One region of the Clostridium sp. TJA020 genome, then DNA from elsewhere that is predicted to be linked to it. Evidence: predicted binding sites of a transcription regulator. Region 1 holds the regulator's gene; the other holds the start of a gene.
The links. The regulator Rex, encoded in region 1, represses fermentation and respiration genes when NADH is low (regulators of the CRP and FNR family bind a similar motif). The targets are predictions, from matches to a motif close to ATTGTTAANNNNTTAACAAT.

Region 2: the regulator Rex is predicted to act here: its motif matches at 2,559-2,578, upstream of AC4FQ1_RS12275 (glycerol dehydrogenase).

What each region holds. Positions count from the first base shown of each region.
Region 1 is NZ_JBZEFC010000006.1:45,861-53,889, reverse strand. It holds gene AC4FQ1_RS09955 (zinc dependent phospholipase C family protein) at 1-528, shown strand, start outside; gene AC4FQ1_RS09950 (ArsR/SmtB family transcription factor) at 759-1,103, shown strand; gene AC4FQ1_RS09945 (heavy metal translocating P-type ATPase) at 1,119-3,338, shown strand; gene AC4FQ1_RS09940 (redox-sensing transcriptional repressor Rex) at 3,932-4,570, shown strand; gene AC4FQ1_RS09935 (short-chain-enoyl-CoA hydratase) at 4,846-5,628, shown strand; gene AC4FQ1_RS09930 (acyl-CoA dehydrogenase) at 5,689-6,828, shown strand; gene AC4FQ1_RS09925 (electron transfer flavoprotein subunit beta) at 6,845-7,624, shown strand; gene AC4FQ1_RS09920 (electron transfer flavoprotein subunit alpha/FixB family protein) at 7,645-8,029, shown strand, end outside.
Region 2 is NZ_JBZEFC010000010.1:8,901-16,929, reverse strand. It holds gene AC4FQ1_RS12285 (ABC transporter ATP-binding protein) at 282-1,196, shown strand; gene AC4FQ1_RS12280 (ABC transporter permease) at 1,196-2,464, shown strand; gene AC4FQ1_RS12275 (glycerol dehydrogenase) at 2,612-3,703, shown strand; gene AC4FQ1_RS12270 (hypothetical protein) at 3,882-4,058, shown strand; gene AC4FQ1_RS12265 (carboxypeptidase M32) at 4,079-5,575, shown strand; gene gadC (glutamate/gamma-aminobutyrate antiporter) at 6,165-7,739, shown strand; gene gad (glutamate decarboxylase) at 7,856-8,029, shown strand, end outside.

The DNA of each region.
Region 1 (8,029 bases):
AGAGAAGATAGATTACATTTAATAAATAGAAAGAGATTTATATGGGGAAATATAAAACCAGATTGTGCCTCAAGATATAAGTTTAAAAAACATTATTATGATGAAAGTATAGATATGATACTTGAGATGATTGATAGATTATCATCTCTTACAGTAACAGATATTATGAATGACAGTAGTGTTGGAAAGTTTAGTGGGGTTTTAGGGGTTGTATGTCACTTCTTAACTGATTATTATTGTTTACCTCATTATGAAAGATGGGAATTCAAAAATTCAATGAAACCTCATGTTTTATACGAAAGAGAACTTTCTAAGGTTTCTAAAAATTATGAAATAAATGTAATTAAAAATAATAGATTAAATAGAGGCAATGTAAAACAATTTATAGAAGAAACTTTAGAGCTATATAGATTTGAAGAAAGCTATGAAAATGACTTAAACTTTGCATATTATGTATGTACTAATGTAGTTAATATGATTATAGAATCCGTAGTAGCAAATGAGCAAAGAAGAGAATTAGCAATGTAAAATTAATATGGATATAGATTATATATGTGTAATATACATATACAGTCTATATCCTTTTTTAGTGACATAAACTTTTTTATGTAAGTATATTAATATAATTTATAAAAATGTTAATTATAAATTTAAAAATAATTCTTAGTAAAATGGTTGCATATTTGAAAATAAAATCATATAATGAACATATGAACAATCACTCATATATAAGGGGGAATTTTATGCAAGAAGTTTATATGGATAAATGTTCAGCTAATATAACACATCCAGACGGAATCGAATATGTAAGAGAGAGACTACCTAAGGAAGAAACTTTATATGATTTAGCAGAACTTTTTAAAGTTTTTGGAGATACAACAAGAATTAAAATAATATGTGCACTTTATGAAAGGGAGCTGTGTGTTTGTGATATAGCAACACTTTTAAATATGACTCAATCAGCAGTATCACATCAATTAAGAACTTTAAAAGCAGCAAGGCTTGTTAAGTTTAGGAGAGAAGGTAAATCAGTTTTTTATTCATTAGATGATGAGCATATTATGAGAATATTTAATGAAGGATTAAATCACGTTAATGAATAAAAGGAGGGATCATATATGGAAAGTAAAAGATTAAAATTATCTTTAAATGGCTTAGATTGTGCAAATTGTGCAGGTAAAATAGAAAGTATAGTAAGCGAATTTCCAGAAGTGAAAGAAGCAAGTTTAAACTTTTCATTTAAATTATTAATAGTAAAATATGATGAGAATTTTACTGAAAGTTATATGATAGATAAGATAAGAAAGGTTGTTAAAGATTTAGAACCGCATGTTGAAGTAGTTAAATATTCAATTAATCAATCTAATTCTAAGTTTAGAAATTCATTATCTATTTGTACTGATGCTTGTTGTACTACAGATAGCACTTATAGTGAACATCATCACAGTGATGAAATGAATAAAAGTGAACAAGAGGGTATACCTAAAAAAGAAGAAAATAAAATAATAGTTTTTTTAAAAGAAAATTTTAGGCTTATATTTGGTATAGTATTTTTTGTAATTGGAATGATATTTGATGAAAATATACCTTTACTTTTAATTTCATATATATTAGTAGGAAGTGAAGTTTTATTAAGTGCATTTAAAAATATTATAAGAGGTAAAATATTTGATGAAAACTTTCTAATGAGTATAGCAACAATAGGTGCTATAGCAATAGGACAATATCCTGAAGGTGTCGCAGTTATGCTTTTTTATGAAATAGGAGAATTATTCCAAGGCTATGCTGTAAATAGATCAAGAAAATCTATATCAGAACTTATGGATATAAAAGCTGAATATGCTAATTTAGAAAGAGATAATAAAATTGTACAAGTATCACCAGAGGGTGTGAGTATTGGAGATATTATAGTTATAAAACCTGGTGAAAGAGTTCCTCTTGATGGAATAATATTATCTGGAAAAACTTTAATAGATTCATCAGCACTTACAGGTGAATCAGTACCAATAAGCAAAACAAAAGGGGATGAACTTTTAGCAGGTTCTATAAATAATACTGGAACTATAAAAGTTAAAGTAACAAAGGTATTTGAAGATTCAACTGTAGCAAGAATATTAGAACTTGTTCAAAATGCAAGTAGTAAAAAAGCTTCAACAGAAAAGTTTATAACAAAATTTGCTAGGTATTATACTCCGATTGTAGTATTTTCTGCTGTAGCATTAGCTATAATACCACCATTATTAACAGGAGATAGTTTTGATGAATGGTTATATAGAGCATTAATATTTTTAGTTGTTTCTTGTCCTTGTGCGTTAGTTGTGTCAGTTCCTTTAGGATTATTTGCAGGAATAGGTGGAGCTTCAAAAAAAGGAATATTAATTAAAGGTGGAAATTATTTAGAAGCACTTAAAGATGTTGACATAGTTATATTTGATAAAACAGGTACTTTAACAAAAGGTGTATTTAAAGTAACAAAAATAAATAATATAGATATATCAAAATCTGATCTTTTAAAGTATGCAGCAACTTGTGAAAAATTTTCTAATCATCCAATAGCTAAATCAATTGTTGATGAGTATAAATTATCAAGTAATAGTGATATAGATGATAATGTAATTGAAAGACAAGAAGAAGTTTCAGGTAAAGGTGTAATAGTTAGAGCTTACAATAAAAATATACTAGTTGGTAATAAAAAGCTTATGAAATTAAATGGTATTGACGTTCCAGAGGTTAATGAAATAGGAACTATAGTATATGTTTCAATAGATAATGAATATAAAGGTAATATAATTATTTCAGATCAAATAAAAGATGATGCAAAGAGTGCTATAGATAATCTTAAATTAATTGGTGTAAATAAAATAGTTATGTTAACTGGAGATAGTAAAAAGGTTGCAGATAAAGTTTCAAATGAGTTAGGAATAACAGAATATTATTCAGAATTATTACCAGATAATAAAGTTGAAAAAGTTGAAGAAATATTAAAGAGTAAAAAGACAGGAAAACTTGCATTTGTTGGAGATGGTATAAATGATGCCCCTGTACTTGCAAGAGCAGATGTTGGAGTAGCTATGGGAGGAATAGGTTCAGATGCTGCTATAGAAGCTGCAGATGTTGTTCTTATGAAAGATGAACCTTCAACATTAGTGGATTCAATTAAGATAGCAAGAAAGACTAATAAAATATTATGGCAAAATATAATATTTTCATTAGGTGTAAAAATATTAGTATTAGTACTTGCCACTCTTGGAGATGCAAATATGTGGGAAGCAGTATTTGCAGATGTAGGTGTAACATTAATTGCAGTATTAAATTCAATGAGAGCACTTAGATTATAAAATTTAAAAGTATTTAAAAGACTTTTAAAAATATATTTTGTTTAATATAAAATTAGCGTAAAGTTATGATATTTATATTGTAGTTTTACGCTAATTATTAATTTATATAAATATATTTTTTTGTAAATAATATTAAACACTTTGATTTATAAAAGATTATGAATTATAATATGTGTTACGAAATTATAAATTACAAATATTATTAAAAATAAGAAATTATATTTTAGTATCTATATATAAATTATGCCTAAAAAAATATTATATCCTATCTAATCCTTTAAATACAGGTAATTCCATTGACAAAGGTAGAAAAGAAAAGTATAATCTACTACGGTAAATCTTTCAGGCAAAACAAGATGGGTAGCATACAGGAATTTTTCCTGTTGTAGAGTTTAAAACTTTACATCTTATTCAAGCAAAGTTTATATATAAGATGGGCGTCTTATATATAAACTTTATTTTTTATAATAAAATTGGATTATTTTAATTAAATTATGGTAATATATATAATGATAGTTAAAAATTTAACTCTCAATTATAGAGTTTTATATAATTATGTTTAATCAAATATAAAAATTAATAAGGAGATACGTATGGAAAAAAAGAAATCTATTTCTATGGCTGTGATTAAGAGACTGCCTAAATATCACAGATATTTAAATGAATTATTAAAAAATGATGTAGACAGAATATCTTCAAAGGAATTAGGAGAAAAAATAGGCTTTACAGCTTCTCAAATACGTCAAGATTTAAACTGTTTTGGTGATTTTGGACAACAAGGATATGGATATAATGTACGTGAATTAGCAAGTCAAATAAGTACTATATTGGGATTGGATAAAGAGTATAATGCAGTAATAATTGGTGCTGGTAATATAGGTCAAGCAATAGCCAACTATACTAGATTTAGTAAAATGAACTTTAAGTTAAAGGCTATATTTGATGCTAATCCTAAATTACTTGGAATGAGAATAAGAGATGTTGAAATACAGGATATTGACAACTTAGAAGGGTTTTTAAAAGATAACAAAATAGACGTTGGAGTAATATGTGTACCTAAAATTAATGCACAAAGAGTTTGTGATACTTTAGTCGAAGGTGATGTAAAAGGAATATGGAATTTTGCACCTGTAGATTTAATTGTTCCAGAAAATATAACTGTTGAAAATGTACATTTAAGTGAAAGTTTATTAACTTTAATATATTTATTACATGATAAGAATAATAAATAATAGCTTTAAAGCTAGATAAAATAAGAGGTTTTGAGGAATTGTAAAAAAATACACAAAATTTTAGAATGATATTGCAAAAAATTTAACAAAGTATTATAATTGTAATTGAAGTTGAGAGACTTCAATTATTTTTTAGTTAGATTTGTTAATATTATAACAAACAATTGAAAAATAATTACAAAATTTCAAGTTTTTAATGTTTGATAAAGTGAAAATTAGAAAAATATTCAAATAATGTATATTAATTGGGTTGTGAAAAAAGGGAGGCTTTATTAATGGAATTAAAGAATGTAATTCTTCAAAAAGAAGGAAATTTAGCTATCGTAACTATAAACAGACCAAAAGCATTAAATGCTTTAAATTCAGAAACATTAAAAGATATTAATACAGTTGTTGAAGATTTAGAAAAGGATAACAACATAACTTGTGTTATATTAACTGGATCTGGAGAAAAATCTTTTGTTGCGGGTGCTGATATTTCAGAAATGAAAGATTTAAACGAAGAACAAGGAAAAGAATTTGGTATTTTAGGTAACAAAGTATTTAGAAGATTAGAAAAATTAGACAAGCCAGTTATAGCTGCTATCTCAGGATTTGCACTAGGTGGTGGATGTGAACTTGCAATGTCATGTGATATAAGAATAGCTTCAGAAAAAGCTAAATTTGCTCAACCAGAAGCAGGTCTTGGAATAACTCCAGGATTTGGTGGAACTCAAAGATTAGCAAGATTAGTTGGAGAGGGAAAAGCAAAAGAACTTATTTATACATGCGATATGATAAAAGCTGATGAAGCTTTAAGAATAGGATTAGTTAATAAAGTGGTTCCTTTAGAAAATTTAATGGATGAAGCAAAAGCTATGGCTGAAAAAATAATGGCCAATGCTCCAATAGCTGTTAAGTTATGTAAAGATGCAATCGGAAGAGGAATGCAAGTAAGTATAGATGAAGGAATAATGATAGAAGCAGAAGACTTTGGTAAATGTTTCAGTACAGAAGACCAAGTTGAAGGTATGACTGCTTTTATGGAAAGAAGAGCTAAAAACTTCCAAAACAAATAATGAAATAGAATATATAAATTCACTAATAGATTTAGGTGTATTATTAGGAGGGTAATTTAAATGAATTTCCAATTAACTAGAGAACAAGAATTAGTAAGACAAATGGTTAGAGAATTCGCTATAAACGAAGTAAAACCAATTGCGGCTGAAATTGATGAAACAGAAAGATTCCCAATGGAAAACGTTAAAAAAATGGCTAAGCTTGGTATGATGGGAATACCTTTTAGTAAAGAATTTGGTGGAGCTGGTGGAGATGTACTTTCATATATCTTAGCAGTTGAAGAATTATCAAAAGTATGTGGTACAACAGGAGTTATACTTTCAGCTCACACTTCACTTTGTGCTTCATTAATAAATGAATTTGGTAAGCCAGCACAAAAAGAAAAATATTTAATACCTCTTGCAAAGGGAGAAAAAATTGGAGCATTCGGGTTAACTGAACCAGGTGCTGGTACTGATGCAGCAGGACAACAAACAACTGCAGTTTTAGATGGAGATAACTACATCTTAAATGGATCAAAAATATTCATAACAAATGGTGGAGTTGCTGAAACTTTCATAATATTTGCTATGACAGATAAATCAAAAGGAACAAAAGGAATATCAGCATTTATAGTTGAAAAAGATTTCCCAGGATTCTCAATTGGTAAAGTAGAAGATAAGATGGGTATAAGAGCATCATCAACTACAGAATTAATTATGGAAAATTGTATAGTTCCAAAAGAAAACCTAATTGGACAAGAAGGTAGAGGATTTGGAATTGCAATGAAAACTTTAGATGGTGGTAGAATTGGTATCGCATCTCAAGCTTTAGGAATTGCAGAAGGAGCTTTAGAAGAAGCTATTAACTATATGAAAGAAAGAAAACAATTCGGAAGATCATTAACAGCATTCCAAGGATTACAATGGATGGTTGCTGAAATGGATACAAAAATAGAAGCTGCAAGAAACTTAGTATACAAAGCAGCATACAAAAAACAAGCAGGACTTCCATATTCAGTTGATGCTGCAAGAGCAAAATTATTTGCTGCAGGTGTAGCTATGGAAGTAACAACTAAAGCAGTTCAATTATTCGGAGGATATGGATACACTAAAGAATATCCAGTTGAAAGAATGATGAGAGATGCTAAGATAACAGAAATTTATGAAGGAACTTCAGAAGTTCAAAAGATGGTTATCGCAGGAAGCAAGTTAAGATAAGGGAGGCCTTTTAATAATGAATATAGTAGTTTGTTTAAAACAAGTTCCAGATACAACAGCAGTAAAAATAGATCCTAAAACAGGAACACTTATAAGAGATGGTGTACCATCAATAATAAATCCAGAAGATAAACATGCTTTAGAAGCAGCACTTCAAATAAAAGAAAATAATGGAGCAAAGGTTACTGTAGTAAGTATGGGACCTCCACAAGCAGAAAGTGCATTAAGAGAAGCTTTATGTATGGGAGCTGATGAAGCAGTACTTATAACAGATAGAGCTTTCGCAGGAGCTGATACATTAGCAACTTCAAAAGCATTAGCAGGAGCTATTAAGAAGTTAGAATACGATATAATATTTGCTGGTAGACAAGCAATTGACGGAGATACAGCTCAAGTAGGACCAGAAATAGCAGAACATTTAAATATTCCACAAGTAACTTATGTTCAAGATGTAAAAGTTGAAGAAGATGGATTATTAATAAATAGAGCATTAGAAGATGGATATGAATTAATAAAAGTTAATACACCATGTCTTTTAACTGCAATAGAAGAATTAAATAAGCCAAGATACATGAATGTTGGATTAATATTTGATACAAAGGATTCAAAAATCACAATCTGGTCAGCAGATGATATAGATGTAGATAAGGCAGAATTAGGTCTTAAAGGATCACCAACAAAGGTTAAGAAGTCAATGACTAAGGAAATGAAGGGCGCTGGCGAATTAATTAAAGAAGGTCCAAAAGACGCAGCTAAATACGTTATCGGAAAATTAAAAGAAAAACACTACATCTAAATTTGGGAGGTAATTTAACAATGAATATAGCAGATTACAATGGCGTTTGGGTATTTGCTGAACAAAGAGAAGGCGAATTACAAAAAGTATCATTAGAGTTATTAGGTGAAGGTAGAAAAATTGCAAATAAATTAGGAGTTAAACTTACAGCTTTATTATTAGGTAAAGATATAAAAGGTTTAGCAAATACATTAGGAGAAAATGGTGCTGATGAGGTTATCGTATGTGATAATGCTTTATTAGAACATTATACAACTGACGGATATACAAAAGTTATTTGCGACTTAGCTAATGAAAGAAAACCTGGAATATTATTTATAGGAGCTACTTTTATAGGAAGAGATTTAGGACCAAGAGTTGCAGCAAGATTATCAACAGGATTAACTGCTGACTGTACACAATTAG
Region 2 (8,029 bases), on a different contig from region 1:
TATTTTCGTCTATTATTTGGTGTATAGCTAAAGCATATCACTGTAAAATTATCTATTCAATTAACTTAAAATGAATATTTACATGGTTAGTTAAAATAAAGTAAACGAATGATTTATAAATAATTAATTTTTATATATTTAAAAATTAATTAATTTAAGCATGAGTTGTTTTTATATATAGCAATTAAGAATTTGTTAAGAATTTAATAAGAAATAATAATGTTTTATATTAAGAAGTTACATTTATAATTTTATTATAGAAAAGTTAGGGAGGTTACTAAATGAATGTTTTAGAGGTTAAAAATCTTAAAAAAGTAATCGGAAGACGTGAAATAATAAAAAATTTAAATTTTGAGGTAAAAGAGGGAGAAATATATGGTTTCTTAGGTCCAAATGGAGCTGGTAAAACAACAACTATAAGAATGTTAGTAGGACTTATAAAACCTACTTCTGGAGAAGTTAAAATATGTGGAGAAGATTTATTTAAAAATAAAGAAAAAGCTTTAAAAGATGTTGGAGCAGTTGTTGAAAATCCTGAACTTTATAAATATCTTTCAGGAAGAGAAAACTTAATGCAAATTGCAAGAATAAGAAATGTAAAAAAAGAAGAAGTTAATGAGCTTATAAAACTTGTTGGGTTAGAACATAGGATTAATGATAAAGTTAAAAAATATTCTTTAGGAATGAAACAAAGACTTGGGCTTGCAGCAGCGCTTATAGGAAATCCAAGGTTATTAATATTAGATGAACCTACAAATGGATTAGACCCATCAGGAATTATAGATTTTAGAGAAATAGTAAAAAAAGCAGCAAGAGAAAGAGGTATGGCTGTATTTATATCCTCTCATATATTAAGTGAGGTTCAACAATTATGTGATACTGTTGCATTTATAAATGATGGGGTCATAAAAGCTGTTGAAAATATGGAGGATGCAGTAACTGGAACAGAAAAAGAGAGTATAACATTAATTATTAATAATGATCAAAATAAAGTTTGTGAAATACTTTCAAGACAACCTTTTGTAATAACTTCAACTATATTAGATTCTAGAATAAATGTTGTTATACACTCAGGAACAACTCCTGAGCTTATTAAAACATTAGTTAATGAAAAAATATCAATAGAAGAAGTTTATAAAAATAGGGAAGGTTTAGAGCAAAGATATATGGAACTTGTTGAAGGAGGTATAAGATAATGTTATTTACCTTAATTAAGAATGAGTTAATTAAAATACTTAAAAGAGGAAAAACTTGGGTTGTATTTGGATTATTTTGCTTAGCAATGATTGGATTAGTTACTGTTCATAAGATAAGTGCAAATGATATGGAACACTGGAGATCTCCTCAAGGTCAAATAGAAATGATAGATAATAATTTAAAATGGCAAAAGGAGGAACTTAAAAATTCAACAAATAGTTTAAATGAACTTAAATCTAAAAATGAAAGTAAAGATGTTATAAAATCACAAGAAGAACATATTTTATATCTTAAAGGTGAAATTAAAAGATTAGAAGATGATAGAAAAATTCAGGAACAATTATTAAGTGGTGAGAAAACAATTGATTGGAGAGATTCATTAAGGTCTGATATAAAAGAACTAAAAAATAGCATAAATAGTATGGAACTACATGAAGAAAATAAGGCACATATAGAAGATTTAAAAAGAGAAATAGAAAAAAAGCAATATTTTTTAGATAACAATATTAAACCAATAGAACAATGGGAGTTTTATCCTGGCAATTTAGCTATTCAAGGAATGATGATATTAGGAATGGTTATATTAGTTTCTGGTATAGCTGTATTTATGAGTGATATAGTTTCAGGAGAATTTACTCCAGCAACAGTTAAATTTTTATTGGTTCAACCTATATCAAGAGCAAAAGTTATATTATCAAAATTTATAGCGGTAATAATAACTGTTGTTTCTATGATATGTGGTGTAGAACTTGCAACGTTTGGAATTGTTGGTGCAATTACAGGATTTGCTGATTTAAAAATGCCGGTTCAACTTGGAATTAAATACCAAATAAATCAAGAAGTATTCTTAAGAGATGGATTTAAGCAGTTAGAGAAAGTTATAGGTTCAGGATATCAATCAACTATGGGAGATTTTGTTCTTAAGAGTTTCTTATTGCAAGTTTTATTTATAATAACTTGTTGTGCATTTATATTTATGATATCAGCTATATTTAAGAGTAGTATGATAACAATGGCAGTTTCAGTAATTATATCAGTTGCAGCAACTGTATTGCCTATGGTAAGTGAAAAATTTTCTGAAATTGCACAATATATTTTCTTAAATTATGGCAATACTCCAAGTATTATAAGTGGAGATATAGCATTTAATTATCATAGTAATATATATTTTACACCTAAGTTAGGAATAATAATAATGATAATAACAATTGTTATTTCTTATATTGTATCTCACATTGTATTTAGTAGAAGAGATATGCTTATGTAACTATAAAAAGAACAAGGTTAAAAAAACCTTGTTCTATATTACGTTTACATTTTTTTTTAGTATTTACATATTTAATTAAAAAATATATAATAAACATGCTAATTTATTAACAATATTGAATTAAATTAAAAAAATGGAGATGATTAAATGCTTAAAATTATGAGAGCACCTTCAAGATACGTTCAAGGTGAAAATGCAATTTTAGAATTAAAAAATCATGTAGAAACATTAGGAAAATCTTTTCTTATTGTAGCTGATTCATTTGTTATGAATATGATGAAAGAAACTATTGAAAAGTGTTTTGAAAACAGTGAAAAAAATATTTTCTTTGAACTTTTTAATGGTCAAAGTACTAAGAAAGAAATTGAAAGACTACAAGACGCTATAAAAAGCAATAATTGTGATGCAATAATAGGTATCGGAGGAGGAAAGACTTTTGATACTGTTAAAGCAGTTGGACATTTTGAAGAAATACCAGTTGTTATAATACCAACAATAGCAGCAACAGATTCTCCTTGTACTGCACTTTCAGTTGTATACAAAGAAGATGGTGAATTTAGTGAATATTTATTCTATCCAAAGAATCCAGATCTTGTATTAGTTGATAGTACAATTATCTCTAAGGCTCCAGTTAGATTTTTCGTTGCTGGAATGGGAGATGCACTTGCAACTTTCTTTGAAGCAAGAACTTGTTTAAATGCTAAGTCACCTAATCTTGTTTCAGGTGCAGTATCTCAAGCAGGTTATGCACTTGCAAAACTTTGCTATGAAATATTATTAGATTATGGATTAAAAGCTAAATTAGCTGTTGAAAATTCAGTATCTACTCCTGCTGTTGAAAAAGTTTTAGAAGCATCAACTTATTTAAGTGGAGTTGGAGCAGAAAATGGTGGTCTTGCTGCAGCACACTCAATATATAATGGATTTACAGTTCTTGAAGAATGTGAAAAGTATATGCACGGAGAAATAGTTGCATTTGGTACATTAGTACAATTAATATTAGAAGATAGACCTATGGAAGAAATAGAAGAGGTTATAAACTTCTGTTTAGATGTAAATCTTCCAATAACTCTTAAGCAAATTGGATTAAAAGAAGTTAATAAAGATGACATAATGAAAGTTGCAGTTGCAGCTTGTGCTGAAGGTGAAACTATACATAATACTCTAGGTGGAGTTAAAGTTGAAGAAGTATTTAATGCTATACTTACAGCTAACTCATTAGGAGAACAATACATATAAAAATTTATAACATAAATAAAAATAACGTAGAAATTTAATTTCTACGTTATTTTTATTTATGTTAAATTTATATGTTTTAATTTAAAAATAAAGTTATAATTAATAGTATAAATTATTTATAATATAATTTATTTAAATATAATATAAATTTAAATTTAAAATATAGGGGGAATATTTAATGGCAGCAGGAGTTGGAGTTAATTGTTTAGAATGTCCGGAAAAAAAGAATGGTAATTGCAAAGGAAATGACTTACAATGTGTGTGTTTTAAATGTCCAAGAAAGTTAAGTGAATGTATAATAACAAAGTATTGTAGGGAAACTGAATCTGTACTGTACTTTAATGAAGAATATTAAAATAAGGAGATTTTGGGGCAATGAGAGAAGAAAAATTAAAAGAATTAAAAGAGTATATTAAAAATATACAAAAAACAATAGGGGCTTTAGAGATTATTTATTGGGATATGCAAACTAAAATGCCTAAGAAGGCTATAGAGCAAAGATCAGAGATAATTGAACATTTATCAGGTGAAGTATTTAAAATGACAACATCAGATAATATGGAAAAGTTATTAAGCTATTTTGATAAAAATGTGGAAGGCTTAAATGAAATTGATAAGGCTATAATTAAAAATGCAAGAAAAGAGTATAATGAAACAAAGAAGATTCCGGAAGATAGATATAGAAAATTTGTGGTGGCTCAAGCACTTTCTCAAAATGCATGGGAAGAAGCTAAAGAAAAGAAGGATTTTGAAATATTTAAACCACATTTAAAGAATATAATAGATTTTCAAAAAGAATTTATAGAGTATTTAGGATACAAAGATAATAAGTATGATACGTTATTAAATAAATATGAAGAAGGTTTAACTGTTAATAAACTTGATAAAGTTTTTGGAGAACTTAAAGAAGGAATATTAAATATACTTGAAAAAATAAATTCTAGTGGAAAGATAATAGATAAAAGTTTTTTATTAGGGGAATTTAATAAAAATTCTCAAGAAAAGATATCAAAGTTTATATTAAATAAGATGGGATATGATTTTGAAGCTGGAAGATTAGATGAAAGTATGCATCCTTTTACAACTAGCTTTGGGAACAAGGATGTAAGAATAACAACAAATTATAATATACCTGATTTTACATCAGCATTATTTAGTTGTATACATGAAGGTGGTCATGGAATATATGATCAAGATATTCCAGATGAATTTCAAAAAACAGGATTAGATACAGCTCTTTCAATGAGTATTCATGAATCACAATCAAGATTTTATGAAAATATTATAGGAAGAAGTAAGGAATTTTGGGAGTACTTTTTACCGTTTGTAAAATATGAGTTTGAACAATTTAAAGATATAAGTTTAGATGAATTTTATGAAGCTATAAATTATGTAAAGCCTTCTCTTATAAGAACAGAAGCAGATGAATTAACATATAGTCTGCATATAATAATAAGATATGAAATTGAGAAAGCGCTTATAAATGGAAATCTAGATATAGATGATGTAAAAGAAGAATGGAATAAAAAATACAAAGAGTACTTAGGAGTAGAACCATCAAATGATAGTGAAGGAATATTACAAGATGTTCATTGGTCAGATGGTTCATTTGGATATTTTCCAAGTTATGCATTAGGGAATTTGTATGGAGCTCAAATATTAGAAGTTATGAAAAAAGATTATAAATCTATGTATGATGATATAAGAATGGGAAACTTATATGGAATTCATAATTGGTTAAATGAGAATATTCATAAGTATGCTAGTTTATATTCACCTAGTGAAATAATATTAAAAGTTAGTGGAGAAGAATTAAATCCTAAATATTTTATAAAATATTTAGAAAATAAGTATTTAGAAATATATAAATAAATAAGTTAAAACTTAAAGCAGTATTTTGTAAAAATAAAAAAATACTGCTTTATTTTTGTTTAAATTACAGTAAATTAATAAATTATATAAAAAAATATTCAATTTAACTTAACAAAATATAAACAAGTAAACAAATTAGTAAGAAAGTTATAGAATATGTGTATATAAATTGATAAAAGTAACAAATTTTAATAATTAGTAATTAATTGAATAAAAAAAGTTTTTACAGACCTCTTTGAAAACGATTAAAATGGCTTATTTATTGGGTTTTTAAAATTAATAAATATACAATATGATGGTGAAAATGAGGGAAATGGCTAATTCTCAAGGTTTTCTAGACTTATCAAAATGATATTAGTATATATACTATGAAATACTTATTAATATTAAGTTATCAAATAATAATTTAATTAAATTACTTATAATAATAATTTTTAGGATTTTGTGGCGTATTATAATGAAATTTAAATTTTGAATTAAATACTATAGTTGCTATACTTTGTGTAAAAGCTGAATTAATTTTTAAGCTTGTCGACAAATTTAAGAATATTAGTTCATTGAAAAATAAATATTGAAGGAGCGTAAAATTATGGATAATGGATCAGTGGAAAGTAAAAAAAGTTTAACTTTATTTGGATTCTTCGCAATAACAGCATCCATGGTAATGACAGTATATGAATATCCAACATTCGCAACTTCAGGTTTTCATTTAGTATTTTTCTTATTACTAGGCGGATTTTTATGGTTCTTACCAGTAGCTTTATGCGCAGCAGAAATGGCTACAGTTGATGGTTGGCAAGAAGGTGGAATATTTGCATGGGTAGGAAATACATTAGGTGAAAGATTTGGATTTGCAGCAATATTCTTTCAATGGTTTCAAATAACTGTTGGATTTGTAACAATGATTTATTTTATATTAGGGGCGCTATCATATGTATTTGATTTTCCAGCACTTAATACTAATCCAATTATAAAATTTATAGGTGTTTTAGTAATATTTTGGATTTTAACATTTTCACAATTAGGTGGAACAAAAAATACAGCAAAAATAGCAAAGACAGGATTTATAGTAGGAATAGTTATACCAGCAATAATTTTATTTTGTTTAGTAATAGCTTATGTTGCTGGCGGAAACCCAATTGATGTAAAAATAAGCGGAAGTACATTTGTACCAGATTTTACAAAAGTTAATACATTAGTTGTATTTGTATCATTTATATTAGCATATATGGGAGTTGAAGCATCAGCATCTCATGTTAATGAAATGATTAATCCAAAAAGAGATTATCCTTTAGCAATGATTATATTAGTCATAATAGCTATTATCTTAAATACTGTAGGTGGATTAGGTGTTGCTGCTGTAATACCTCAATCAGAATTAAATTTAAGTGCAGGTGTTGTTCAAACATTCCAAGCTCTAATAGGACATTTTAGTGATAGTCTTGGATGGCTTGTAAAAATAATAGCATTAATGATTGCAGTAGGAGTTATGGGAGAAGTTAGTGCATGGGTTGTTGGTCCTTCAAGAGGTATGTATGTAGCAGCTCAAAAAGGTATTCTTCCAAAAAAATTAAGAAAAGTTAATAAACATAATGTTCCAGTTCCATTAATAATGGTTCAAGGAATAGTAGTTACAATATGGGCAGCTGTTTTAACATTTGGAGGCGGTGGTAACAACGTTTCATTCTTAACAGCAATTTCATTAACAGTTGTAATTTACTTAGTTGGATATATATTATTCTTTATTGGTTACTTTGTATTAATATACAAGAAAAATAATTTAAAGAGAGCTTATCAAATTCCAGGTGGACATGTAGTTAAAACTATAGTTGGGGCAGCAGGATTAATAATGTCAATCCTTTCATTAGTAATTTCATTTGTACCACCAAGCAGTTTAACAGGAAAGAGTGTTACTGAATATGAAACAATATTAGTAATAAGCTTTGTAATTGCAGTTATAATTCCATTTGCTATATATGCATTACATGATAAATCAGAGCATAATGATGTTAAACCAAAAGTTACTAGAATTAAACATCATGAAGTTAATGGATTTGTACATCCAATGGCAAGAGGAGAACATCATATTAATCCTAATCCAGAAGATGTTATGCAACAAGCTGATACAATGCAACATGTTCAAGATTATGTTAATGAAAAGTAATTAATAGCAAAATATAGAAAATTTATATATTAAGGTTCACCACGGCAGATGGCATTTACTACTAAACTACCCAATGATGAACATAAGATAAAAATATATTTAGGGAGGAACTTAAAATGTTATTTAGTAGAGATGATAAAAAATTAAAGGACACTTACAGAACACCTATATTTGGTACTGAGGAGGAAGATGTTGAATTACCAAGATATACACTTCACAAAAATCCAATAGAACCAAGAATAGCATACAGATTGGTTAAGGATGAATTAATGGATGAAGGTAATGCAAGA